DNA from 3 places in the Haemophilus sputorum HK 2154 genome. Region 2 is predicted to be linked to each of the others. Evidence: riboswitches for the same ligand, from Rfam matches in the RefSeq annotation. Region 2 holds a riboswitch; each other region holds the start of a gene.
The links. Region 2 has a riboswitch for thiamine pyrophosphate ahead of thiM (hydroxyethylthiazole kinase). Riboswitches for the same ligand answer to the same signal wherever they lie in the genome.
Positions count from the first base shown of each region.

Region 1 (4,225 bases), on a different contig from region 2:
AAGCCGTTTCAAAACCACTAACCGAATAGCCAATTTTTTTACCTTTCAAATCCGCTAACGTTTTAATTTCACTATTTTCTAACACCACTAAGCTGTTTAACGGTGAATTCGCAAGCGTTGCAATACGAACTAAAGGCAGTTTTTCATCTAACTGCATTTGTAATTGAGGTTGGTAATCTACCGCTAAATCTGCTTTACCTGCCGCCACTAATTTAGGGGGTAATGAAGGGTCAGCCGGCTCAATAATTTCCACTTCCAAATTCTGCTCTGCAAAAAAGCCTTTTTGTTGTGCCACAATCAATGCAGCATGATCTGGGTTGACGAACCAGTCAAGCATTAACGAGATTTTTTGCTTTTCTGCCGCTTGGCTATTTAGCGCTAAGGCGCTCGCAAGCAATGTGAGTAAGTAACGTTTTTTCATTTTGTCTCCTTTTATTATTCAGATAAATCTAGCCCCATTTGCCAAAACCCAATTTCTAGGCGAGTGGCTGTGGTAAAAATTTTTTGGATATTCTGTAATTGTTCGGCATTAAGATGAGCACAGCATTGATTAAGAAAATCAGCGGTTTCTTTTGCTACTTGTTGGAAATCCTCGCTGGCATAAGTATCAATCCACGTTTGATAGGGATTATTCGGCAGTCTAGGATAGTTATCACAAATATAACGGCCAACTTCAGCATAACCGACCGCACAAGGGGTAATTGCAGCGTAAATTTCTGCTAAACCGCCATTTGCACCACAATCAAGTAGATAACGTGTATAAGCAATACAGGCTGCACTTTCTTGTGTATTAAAGATTTCTTCTTCGCTAATTCCCCATTCTTGGCAATAATTAAGATGCAGCTGGATCTCTTGGCAAATAGCGTCTAATGCTTTACGAGGTGTTTCCATTTGCGCAAAATCTTTTGCTTTAAAAATCGCTAAAGCGAAAGCTCTGCTGTAATGAAAAAGATAGATATAATCTTGTTTTAGATAATGGCGAAAACAATCGGCAGGTAATGAACCTGTAGCTAACTGTTTGACAAAATCGTGCTCAATATAATGCTGCCAGTCAGGCTGCGATTGCTGAATAAGTTGTTTTAGCATAAAACCTCTTAATGAATATAACGAACCCAAGGTAGTGATCGGCGTAGCCAGTAATCAGTGAAAAAATATAAGCAAAGCGCAATTAGTAACAATAAAAATAGTGCAGCAAACATTAGATCAATTTGCATTCTGGCATTGGCTTGCAACATTAAATAGCCTAACCCTTCTGAAGACCCCACCCATTCGCCAACCACTGCCCCAATGGGTGCAATAGAAACTGCAATTCGTAGGCCTGAAGCTAATGCGGGCAATGCAGCAGGCAAACGCACCTTAAACAACATTGCCTGTGGAGAAATTTGTAAAGTTTGCGCCAGTTGTACCCAAGATTGAGGCGTATTACGTAAACCGTCATAACAAGCAGCCGTAACGGGGAAATAGATAATCAATACTGCCATAGCGATTTTAGAAGCCATGCCATATCCCAACCACAACACTAAAAGTGGGGCAATCGCGAAAACAGGCACTGCTTGGGAGATAACCAGCAACGGCATTAAAAAGGCAGAAACGCGGCGTGAAAGTGTGAGCAATAAAGCAGAAATTAACCCCAATATAAACCCACAAATTAAGCCCAATGCGATTTCAATTAGAGTAACCTTAGCATGGCTGAGCAATAAATCAGTGTGCTGTAATAAACGCTCAAAAACCGCTATCGGTGAAGGGAAAAGATAGGTTGGTAAGATAAATATTGAAACTACCGCTTGCCATAAGCCAATCAATAAAAGAAACAAGCCAAGCCAATTAGCTAATTTTTTCATGATGCCTCCTGCATTAACTTAGCAATCAGTTCTTCTTGTAATTGCCAAGCGGTTGCTTGAGCCATGTTATGTGGTTTCGCGCCACTTAATTGACTCACTAAATGCATTTGCGCAGGGTGACCTTGCAAAATATAGAGGCTATCGGCTAACCGAATGGCTTCTTGTGGATCATGCGTCACTAAAATGACGGTTTTCTCATGCAACAACTCACATGCGAGATCTTGTAGCTGCATACGCGTTACCGCATCTAATGCAGAGAAAGGCTCATCCATTAAAATTAAATCCGCCTCTTGCATCAAGGTTCTAGCTAATGCGACACGTTGGCGTTGCCCGCCTGACAGTTGATAACAAGCCTTGTGGATATGTGCTTGCATATTGACTGCAGCTAATAATGCTTCAGCTTTTGCTAAACTTTCAGCATTTTTTGTGCCTTTTAAATGTTGTGCAAGCTGAACGTTATCTAATACTGAAAGCCAAGGAAAAAGGCAATCCTGTTGCGCCAACCAAGCTAATTTGAGATGAGGGGCAAAATGAATCTTTCCTGCACTTACGGCGGATTGCTCAAGCCCCGCAATTGCGCGTAAAAGCGTTGATTTTCCAACGCCTGAGCTGCCTAAAAGTGCAACCCATTCGCCTTGCTTCACATTAAAGTTCAAATTATCAAACAGCGATTGTCCGGCAAATTGCAAAGATAAACCTTGGACTTGGAGGCAAAACATAGCAACCTCATCAAGCGTTCAAAGGGAAAATAGCAAGAAAAGCAAAAAGGGGAGAAAATAAAAGAAATGGTTTCATCATTTAGTTTCCTACGTCAGTGTTAACTGTTTCAGGTTCACGGGTATTATCTCAGCCTATGGCACCCCGACTAATATGTTGCAAAATTCTAGTAAAAACCGAGAACAAAAACAAACTTTTCATTTAAATTTTGTGATCTACCTCACATTACAAGCGGTCTGATTTTAAAAATTTTTTGCAAAAAAAGCGCATCTACAAGATGCGCTTCATCACTTATTATTGTTAGGCATTCTGCCCTTTTTCTTTTGGTAAGATTAAGTTCATGATAATCGCTGCGATGGCACAAAGGCTAATACCTTTAAGCGAGAATTCACCTAGATTGATGAACATACCACCAATACCGAAGGTCATGACCACAGAAACGATCACAAGATTACGTGCCTCACCCATATCCACTTTGGCTTTAATCAGTGTACTCATGCCCACAGCCGCAATAGAACCGAATACGAGCATCATGATGCCACCCATCACAACACTTGGAATCGTCTGTAAGAAAGCGCCAACTTTTCCACAAAATGAGATCGCAATCGCCCAACAAGCTGCCCAAGTCATGATTTTCGGGTTAAAGTTTTTAGTGAGCATTACAGCACCCGTCACTTCTGCATAAGTCGTATTTGGTGGACCACCAAGTAAAGATGCCGCCGAGGTTGCAATACCATCGCCTAATAAGGTTCGGTGAAGCCCCGGTTTTTGTAAGAAGTTTTTACCCGTTACCGAGCTAATCGCCATAATACCGCCAACGTGCTCTACTGCTGGTGCAATCGCAATTGGGAGTAAGTAAAGAATGGCTTCTAAATTAAATTGTGGTGTGGTTAAAGTTGGGATAGAGAACCAGCTAGCCTCGGAAACTTTAGTAAAATCAACTAAACCAAGATAAAGTGAAAGCAAGTAACCAACTAAAATACCGAACATAATCGGAATAAGCTTCATTAACCCTTTAGCGAATACAGCAACGATAACAGTGGTAACTAAGGTTACCATAGAAACTAAAATCGCAAGATTTTGCTCAATCTGCATATTTTTGCCAACCGCCATATCCACCGCAACAGGCGCAAGCCCTAAACCGATGATGATAATAACCGGACCTACCACTACAGGTGGGAAAATTCTGTCCATGATTTGTGCGCCACGCCATTTTACTAAAGCGCTAAGCACGACATAGACTAAACCAGCACAGGCTAAACCGCCCATTGTTGAAGGAATTCCCCAATGTTGTACACCGTATTGGATAGGCGCGATAAAAGCAAAAGAAGAAGCTAAGAAAATCGGTACTTGACGACCGGTGCAGAGTTGAAAAAGAAGGGTACCAATACCTGCAGTGAGCAAGGCAGTGTTTGGGTCTAAGCCCGTAATAAGTGGCACTAAAACTAGGGCGCCGAAGGCAACAAATAACATTTGTAAACCGACAAACGCTTGTTTTGGCGTGCTAATAGTTTGTTGAGTCATGTTAGGTAAGTCCAGTTAAGTGAAAAAACGAAAACGTTATCTTTCGACAACTGGAAATTAATTATAGATCAAAACCTAATTGCTGACGATGCCTCTTTAACAATATAAAAGAAAAATCCCGTTAACTGCTGATAATTTATTAA
Region 1 covers NZ_ALJP01000009.1:824,398-828,622, forward strand. The annotation lists gene HMPREF1128_RS06365 (ABC transporter substrate-binding protein) at 1-421, opposite strand, end outside; gene tenA (thiaminase II) at 436-1,086, opposite strand; gene HMPREF1128_RS06375 (ABC transporter permease) at 1,095-1,841, opposite strand; gene HMPREF1128_RS06380 (ABC transporter ATP-binding protein) at 1,838-2,560, opposite strand; TPP riboswitch at 2,628-2,715, opposite strand; gene HMPREF1128_RS06385 (uracil-xanthine permease family protein) at 2,859-4,082, opposite strand.
Region 1: linked by a shared signal. The riboswitch ahead of HMPREF1128_RS06380 (ABC transporter ATP-binding protein) and the one ahead of thiM (hydroxyethylthiazole kinase) in region 2 are both predicted to bind thiamine pyrophosphate.

Region 2 (4,225 bases):
ATTGCGTTGGAAAAATTGGACCCACCCCGATATAGTCAATGTGAGGATTGGCTTGCGCCAGTTGCGCTTGTTCTAATGAATGCGTTGAAAGCCCTACGAACATTTTTCCTTGCGTGCGAGCAAGCACTGTTTCTATCGGCATATCACCTTGCCCCACATGAACACCATCTGCGGCTAACTCAAGTGCTAATGCTACATCGTCGTTTATCACAAACGGTACATTAAAAGTACGGCATAATGCCTGACATTGCTGCGCGAGCGCTTTTTGCGCAATAGGTTGATTAGCCAACGAATGTTCGCCTTTATCGCGAAATTGAAAACAAGTAATTCCTGCTTCCAAAGCCTGCTTCAGCACAGACAATAAATTCTGTGCAGGGTCGCCACTTAAATGACGTACATCTTGCGTGCCAGCGATAAAATAGACTGGCAAAATAGTTTTCATTTTATTCATCTTGATATGCCCAATGGTTAGTCGGCCCATGGCCGTGTCCAATATTTAACGGATGGCTAATGGCTGCCGTAATATAAGCTTTCGCCGTGCGAATTGCGGTATCTAATGAGTAGCCTTTCGCCAATTCTGCCGTGATACAAGCAGAAAAAGTACAGCCTGTGCCATGAGTATGCGGAGTATCAAAACGCGGGCTTTGTAAAGTGAAATCGCCAGACTCGCTAAATACATAATCAAAACAAATCTCACTATGCGAATCTTGTAGATGCCCTCCTTTAATTACCACATTTTTCACCCCTTGTGCTTGTAACAAGCGGGCAGATTTTTCCGCACTTTTGCAATCGACGATCTCCACGCCTGTGAGCGCATAAGCTTCTGGCAGGTTTGGAGTAATTACATCAGCTAATGGCAACAAATGCTGCTTAAGTGCAGCTACTGCGCTATTGGGTAACAAAGGTTGCCCACCTTTGGCAATCATCACAGGATCTAGCACTAACTGCCCAAATGGACGAGCTTGCAAGAATGCGGCTACACATTCTATTGTTTCAGCGGTGCCTAACATGCCAATTTTAAAGGCGCGAATATCAAAATCGCTTGCGACTCCCTTAAGCTGACTTTCAATCGTTGAAAGCGGAATTGCATGAATATCAAACACACCAGTACTGTTTTGTGCCGTCACAGCAGTAATGACGCTAGTGCCAAACACTTTTCGCATTTGGAAGGTTTTTAAATCCGCCTGAATCCCAGCACCGCCACCACTATCTGAACCTGCAATAGTTAAAGCTTGAGGATAATTACGCATAAATGACTCTCCCTTGTTGCTCAGCCAAAGTCATGTTGATTTCAGCTAACTGATCTAAAAATTTCACCGCAAAAGCCCCTGTTTGTGTGCGATTTAAAGTACGGGCAGCGAATTCTCCCGCAACAGCATATACCGTTGTTGCTTCCACCACGGCATCAAAATAAGCAGATGCTGGTGCAACACTTAAAAAGGCAGCACAGACTGCACCGAGCAAACAGCCAGAACCAGTAATTTTAGGAAATAGCGGTGTCCCATTTTGGACTTTCGCAACCCGTTGACCATCGCTGACAAAATCAGTTTCACCACTAATAGCCACAATACAGTGATATTGTTGTGCTACTTGTTTCGCTACTTCAGCTAAGTCAGCCTCGCCAGCACCTGCATCAACGCCTTTTGATCTCCACTGAATTTGCGCTAAAGGCGCAATTTCGCCAGCATTTCCACGTATCAACGCAAACTTAACTTCTGATAGCAATTTTTCTACCACTTGACGGCGATAGCTTGTTGCGCCACTTCCCACGGGGTCTAACACAACAGGAATCCCTGCTTTGTTTGCCGCTTTGCCTGCAAGAATCATCGCTTCAATGTTTTCTGGCCCATTTGGTGTGCCGATGTTAAGCAATAACCCTTTTGCAAATTGCTGAATCTCTGCAACTTCAGCCACATTGGCTGACATCAACGGAGATGCGCCGATCGCTAATAATCCATTAGCCGTAAAATTTGCAGCAACATAATTGGTAATACAATGAATGAGTGGATTGGTTTGACGGATTTGTTCTAAATAATGAAATGACATGCTTTTCCTCCAAAGAAATCATACTGAAAGGAAAGCAGGCACGGTTGAAAATAAGGTGTAAGTTTCCTACGTCAGTACTAACTGAATCAGGTTCACGGGTATTATCTCAGCCTTTCGGCACCCCGACTTATGGCATGGAACTATAAAAGGTTACATCACACTTCGCAAGCTACGAAACTGTAAAGTGTGATGAAGATCATATTTTTATCTAACAAAAATCCCGCACGGGGCGGGATTGATTTCGATTAAGCGTGGCAAGTTTGGCAAGCAGCTTGGAACATCCAAACTAATTTTTCTTGCTCTTTAATATAATCGCTCATTTGAGATGCAGTACCTTCATCTTCTGCCTCACCAGCAAAATTTAAAATTTCACGTTGTTGCTCAAGTAACACAGTTAAACCTTTTAAGGTGCCAGTTAAGCAATCTTGCGCAGTGCTGATAGCGATATCTTCTTGAATACGTGAAACTTTCAAGTATTGGCTATAAGCATTATTCGGTGTATAGCCTAAAGTTAAAATACGCTCTGCAATTTCATCCACTTTCTCAACCAAATCCGTATAAATTTCTTCAAATTTTGCATGTAATTCAAAGAAATTCACGCCTTTAATATTCCAGTGATAACCACGTACATTGGTATAAAAAACTTGGTAAGTAGCTAATAACTCATTTAATTTTGCTGCTAATTCTGATGATTGTGCTTTATCTAAGCCGATAATTGTTTTTGACATATTTTGTTTCCTCTATTGTTATGAATTGATGTTTTATCAGTCTCTCATCTTCTGATGGCATCATTATACGCCCTCACTTTTTATTGAAAAGCCGATAGATTCGATAGAATCAATAGCAAATACAAATTAAAATACAATTATCAATAACAAAAAGTTAACATTTGCAAATCTTTCATCAAAATAAACCGCTTGTTAAGGCTGAATATCACGCAAAATCGGATTCTGCATAGAAATCAAGGTTTCAGTCGATTGAATTTCATCAATGCTTTGAATCTTACCCGCTAATACTTGATGCAGCTCTTCAATGGTATGCGTCATGACTTTGATAAAAATCGAATAATTACCCGTGGTGTAATATGCCTCAACCACCTCAGGAAATGCATTCAGTTTAGCAATAACTTGTTCATAATCTTTGGCTGATTTCAAAATAATGCCAATAAAACAGCAAACGTCATAACCTAGCTTGCGCTCGTTAATCTTAATTTTTGTTCCTTCAATGACGCCAGATTGGCGCATTTTCTCCACACGCACATGAATAGTCCCAGCACTCACCCCATAATGTCGTGCGATTTCTGCATATGGTGTTTTAGCATCTTGAATTAGCGAACGTAAAATATGCTGATCTAACGCATCGAGCACAGGCTTATTAAGTTGAGAAGCGGTCAAATTTTCCTCCACTTTTGTAAAAACTTAAATAAAATATAAAAAATATAAATTATTTTTAGATATTATATAACACAAAAAGAGTTTTATTGAATTTCTATTGAGTTTTTTAAGAAATCCGTTAAATTACGTGCATACCATTTTAATGGACAATGAATTATCAAAAGGAAAGCAACAATGAAAAAATCATTTATCTTACAACAAAACGAAATTAGCTTTGTTAAAAACACTTTTACCCAATATTTAATTGATAAACTCGGCATTATTGAAGTTCAAGGCCCAATTCTGAGCGAAGTCGGCAACGGCATGCAAGATAACCTTTCAGGAATTGAAAAAGCAGTACAAGTCCACGTGAAATGTATTCCGGACGCGACTTATGAAGTGGTTCATTCTTTAGCAAAATGGAAACGCCATACCCTTGCGCGCTTTGGTTTCCAAGAAGGCGAAGGTTTATTCGTACACATGAAAGCATTACGCCCAGATGAAGATTCTCTTGATGCAACCCACTCAGTTTATGTTGACCAATGGGACTGGGAAAAAGTGATTCCGACTGGTCGTCGTAACTTTGAATATTTAAAAGAAACCGTGAATGAAATCTATAAAGCGATTCGTTTAACTGAATTAGCAGTAGAAGCGCGTTTTGATATTCCATCCATCTTACCAAAACAAATTACCTTTGTTCACAGTGAAGATTTAGTCAAACGCTATCCAGATTTAAGCAGCAAAGCGCGCGAAAATGCAATCTGTAAAGAATTTGGTGCCGTATTTCTGATTGGTATCGGTGGCAA
Region 2 covers NZ_ALJP01000011.1:62,956-67,180, forward strand. The annotation lists gene thiE (thiamine phosphate synthase) at 1-451, opposite strand, end outside; gene thiD (bifunctional hydroxymethylpyrimidine kinase/phosphomethylpyrimidine kinase) at 444-1,250, opposite strand; gene thiM (hydroxyethylthiazole kinase) at 1,243-2,046, opposite strand; TPP riboswitch at 2,093-2,181, opposite strand; gene HMPREF1128_RS06960 (Dps family protein) at 2,292-2,774, opposite strand; gene asnC (transcriptional regulator AsnC) at 2,967-3,440, opposite strand; gene asnA (aspartate--ammonia ligase) at 3,615-4,225, shown strand, end outside.

Region 3 (4,225 bases), on a different contig from region 2:
AAACTCATTTATTTCAGGTGAAGTTTCAGTAGGTCAATTATGGAATGGTTCTGTTCGCATTGCGAAAAAAGAAAAAGCACCAATTGATATGGTTTTCCCGAAAGAAGGCCCTGTTTTATGGGTGGATACTTTAGCGATTCCAGCCAATTCGAAAAACAAAGAAAATGCGCATAAGCTAATTAACTATTTATTGAGTGCGAGTGTTTCTAAACAACTCACACTTGAAATTGGTTATCCAACTTCAAACGTGAAAGCATTAGAAGAATTACCAAAAGAAATCACTCAAGATCCAGCAATTTATCCAACAGCAGAGATTCTACAAAAATCTCACTGGCAAGATGATGTGGGCGATGCAATTGAGCTTTATGAAAAATACTATCAAGAGTTAAAAGCTTCTAAATAATCTTAGATAGATAAGTAAAAGGCAGAATTTGAGAAATCAAATTCTGCCTTTTTTGTTCTTATCTGTTGACTATAGTGCAGTAAAGAAGCTAATTAAGCCTAATACTACACCTGGTGAATTGGCTAGTGCTACTGGATAATCGCGTTTTTCTTTTAATAATCCATAAGCAACCCATAATGAGCAGTTAACTGCTGTGGCAAGTGGTTGCAAAACACCACCTTTTTGCCCCGCTAGGTTTAAATTAATTTGTTCTAAATAAGAGACATACATGCATACCGCAGTGAAAGTGGCAACCCAACCTAAAATGTTAATGAAACGTTCGTTTGTCATTCTTCCCCCAATTTAATAACTAAAGTATATATTTAATGATTTCTTAATTCTCTTTAATTATATTAAATTATTTCTTTAAAGTCAATAATATTTGATGTTGTGTGTATTCTATGCTTTTTATTGACAATAATTTTGTTAGGGAGAAAAAAATCCCCACACCGTATTTCAGTTATGGGGATTTGAGATAAACAAGACTATAAACCTAATACTTTACGTCCGTTAATGGAGGCAATATTTGCCATTTCTTCAAGGTTGGTAAAGCGACATCCGGCAGAAAGCAAGCTTAATTCTTGCCACATATCACCCTCACAAAGTGGTACCATGTAATCACAGATATTATCTGTACCAATAGCCACAGTAATACCTTCTGGAATGAGTTCATCGGCAGGGGTTAATGCATTATGGAAGGGTTGAAGATCTTCTTTACGTCCACTATCAATCCATGCCATTGGGCAGGCAATAACCATCATTTGTGCATCACGCATTTTTTGATAGAGCATTTTTCGATATTCTTTAGGATGTGCACCAATTGAAATACCATGAATTGCAACTACCCGCCCTTGCATACCGTGTTCAATGGCTTTATCGCATAGTTGTTCGGTTTCTTTTTCTTTTGGGGTATTAAATTGGTCAACGTGAACGTGCAACATTTTGCCAAGCGATTTCGCTTTATCCATTAAAATATCCATGGCCTCTAAGCCTTTACCAAAATCTAATTCATCTCGATAAGGCAAACCACCAATCATATCTACCATTTCAGAGCCGATATCAAACCATTTTTTAGCGCTAGGTTCAATCACGCCTTTTAAGGTTTGGTTGGCGAATTTCAAAATAATGTCACTTTTATAAACTTCACGAGCTTTATGAGCGGCAATAATTGCACGATCTTCGCAGACTGCATCAATATCTACGAAAGTACCGAATGCGGTTACCCCTTGTGAAATCATTAGCTCAATAGCTTGGCTAAAGCGGCGATAGTAATCATCGACAGTTGAATTGCGTTTAATTTCATCGACTAAATCCCATTTTTGTTGGAGGTTTGCATTTTGATAAATGGTAATTTTCTCTGGAGTCATGGTAAAGGCGCGGTCGGCATGAGCGTGGGAATTAACCCAACCTCCTTTTTTGATAATTTCATCACGAATATGACCTTTTAAAGTGCGAATAAGTTGACCCATGGTTATTTATCCTATTTTGCAAAATTTAGACGAAAAAAAATCGCTTGTAAAAAGCGATTTGAAGAAAAGAGAGAAATGAATAAAAAAATAGCTACGCCTCGTAATACGATGCGTAGCGAAAAAAATGGTAACATTGATCGAGAAGAATTCATTTCTAGTTCCTATGTTTGGACTAGAGCGATAGTATAATGACTTTTTTAGAAAATGCAAACGGTTGCATTTGGTGGCATAGTCTTCTAAAATTTGCTCCGTTCTCATCGGGGTGCTTATAGGCTGAGATATGTGATCATAAACCCGTAGAACCTGAACTGACTAATATCAGCGTAGGGATTTGAGATGGCGTGCCTGCCTTTCTTAAATCCTTCTATATTCTTTTAGAAGGAACTTATATGAACCAACTAACCAAACTTTCCCTTTCTGCCGTTTTTCTTAGCACAAGCGCTTTGGCACAACAGCCAATGTTAAATGTTTATACTTACAGCTCATTTGCTTCAGAATATGGACCGGCTAAACAGCTAGAAGCAAACTTTGAAAAAACTTGCCAATGTGATTTACGTTTTCTGCCATTTGATGATGGCATCACGATGTTTAACCGTGTGCGTTTAGAAGGAAAAAAAACTAAAGCTGATGTAGTGTTAGGCATAGATTCCTTTCTTAAAGATGAAGCCGAAAAAGCAGGCTTATTTACTGCGCATGAATTATCTTTAGATTCAATTGCCATTCCGACTAATAATTGGAAAAGTGAAGTTTTCTATCCTTTTGACTACGGCGAATATGCCTTTATTTATAATAAAGATAAATTAAAAAATCCCCCAACTTCCATGAAAGCGTTAATTGAGCGAACTGATTTACGTGTTATTTATCAAGATCCTAGAACAAGCACTGTGGGGCGAGGCTTGTTAATGTGGGTAAATGCGCTTTACGGAGAGCAAGGCGAACAAGCGGTTGCAGAGCGTTGGACAGCCTTAAGCAAACATACCGTTACGGTGGGTAAAGGTTGGTCAGAAACCTATGGAGCTTATTTAAAAGGTGAGGCTGATTTAGCGCTAAGTTACACAACTTCACCGTTATACCATCAATGGTATGAAAATGATGATAAGAATGTTGCAGCCATTTTTGATGAAGGGCATTTAGTGCAAGTGGAATATGGCGCGATTATGCAATCTTCCAAACAAAAAGCATTGGCACAAAAATTCTTACAATTTTTAACCACGCCAGAATCACAAAAAATTATTGCTAAAGCAAATATTATGCACCCAGTCATTACTGAAGAAGTGGATCCATTATTGAGTGCACAACCAAAAACAAAAACGTTAACGAATTTTGCTATGCCAAGTAGTGAACAAGTGCGTCAATGGTTGAATATTTGGCAAAAAGCTATCACTCAATAATGAATTTTTTTTGATTTTATTTGTCTGTAAGGCGGTAAGCGGTCGGATTTTATGAAAATTTTGCAAAATAGGTTGCCAAATTGATTAACTTCTGTTATTTATACCGCCTTTTAGAAGACCCCAAATTTTATTTATCATTCAGCTTTGTTTATGACTGAAAAATAAAGCCACTTTTTAAAGCAATTTTGGGTAAAGAATTGGGTAAAATCAAAAACAGGAGTGAATCATGACACAAGTAAGTAACAGCGCCTCATTAGGATTATTAGCCATTGCGGGTGTTAAACCTTACGAATTAAAGAAGGGTGAAGAGTATATGAATGATGCTCAAAAAGCACACTTCACCAAAATTCTAAAAGCGTGGCATGCGCAAATCATGGAAGAGGCTGAAAGAACAAAAAGCCAAATGCAAGAAGAAGTTGCAAACTTTGCAGATCCTGCAGACCGTGCAACCCAAGAAGAAGAGTTTAGTTTAGAGTTGCGTAATCGTGATCGTGAGCGCAAACTGTTAAAGAAAATCGAACAGACTTTACACAGTATTTCAGAAGATGAATATGGTTACTGCGAAACTTGTGGCGTAGAAATCGGCTTAAAACGCTTAGAAGCACGCCCAACAGCAGATATGTGTATCGACTGCAAAACCCTAGCAGAAATTAGAGAAAAACAATTAGGGTTATAATGATTATAACGGAGAGTGGTATAAGCTCTCCGTTATCCTATTTTTATATGAAGTTTATTGAGGTGAGCTATTTTTAATTACATTAAATCGTTTTTTTCTCGCCCTAAAAAAGCGAAAAAACAACAATTTGCAGATGAAATAACGGAGCGTCAGGAACGAAAAGCAGATAATAAACCGCTATCTCATCGCACTGAATCTAAATCTAAATCCTCCCCCTCTTCTGAACGAGCACGAAAAGGTCGAAAAA
Region 3 covers NZ_ALJP01000009.1:525,303-529,527, reverse strand. The annotation lists gene HMPREF1128_RS05025 (extracellular solute-binding protein) at 1-403, shown strand, start outside; gene HMPREF1128_RS05020 (SemiSWEET family transporter) at 473-733, opposite strand; gene HMPREF1128_RS05015 (amidohydrolase family protein) at 928-1,911, opposite strand; TPP riboswitch at 2,160-2,259, shown strand; gene thiB (thiamine ABC transporter substrate binding subunit) at 2,301-3,302, shown strand; gene dksA (RNA polymerase-binding protein DksA) at 3,529-3,978, shown strand; gene pcnB (polynucleotide adenylyltransferase PcnB) at 4,048-4,225, shown strand, end outside.
Region 3: linked by a shared signal. The riboswitch ahead of thiB (thiamine ABC transporter substrate binding subunit) and the one ahead of thiM (hydroxyethylthiazole kinase) in region 2 are both predicted to bind thiamine pyrophosphate.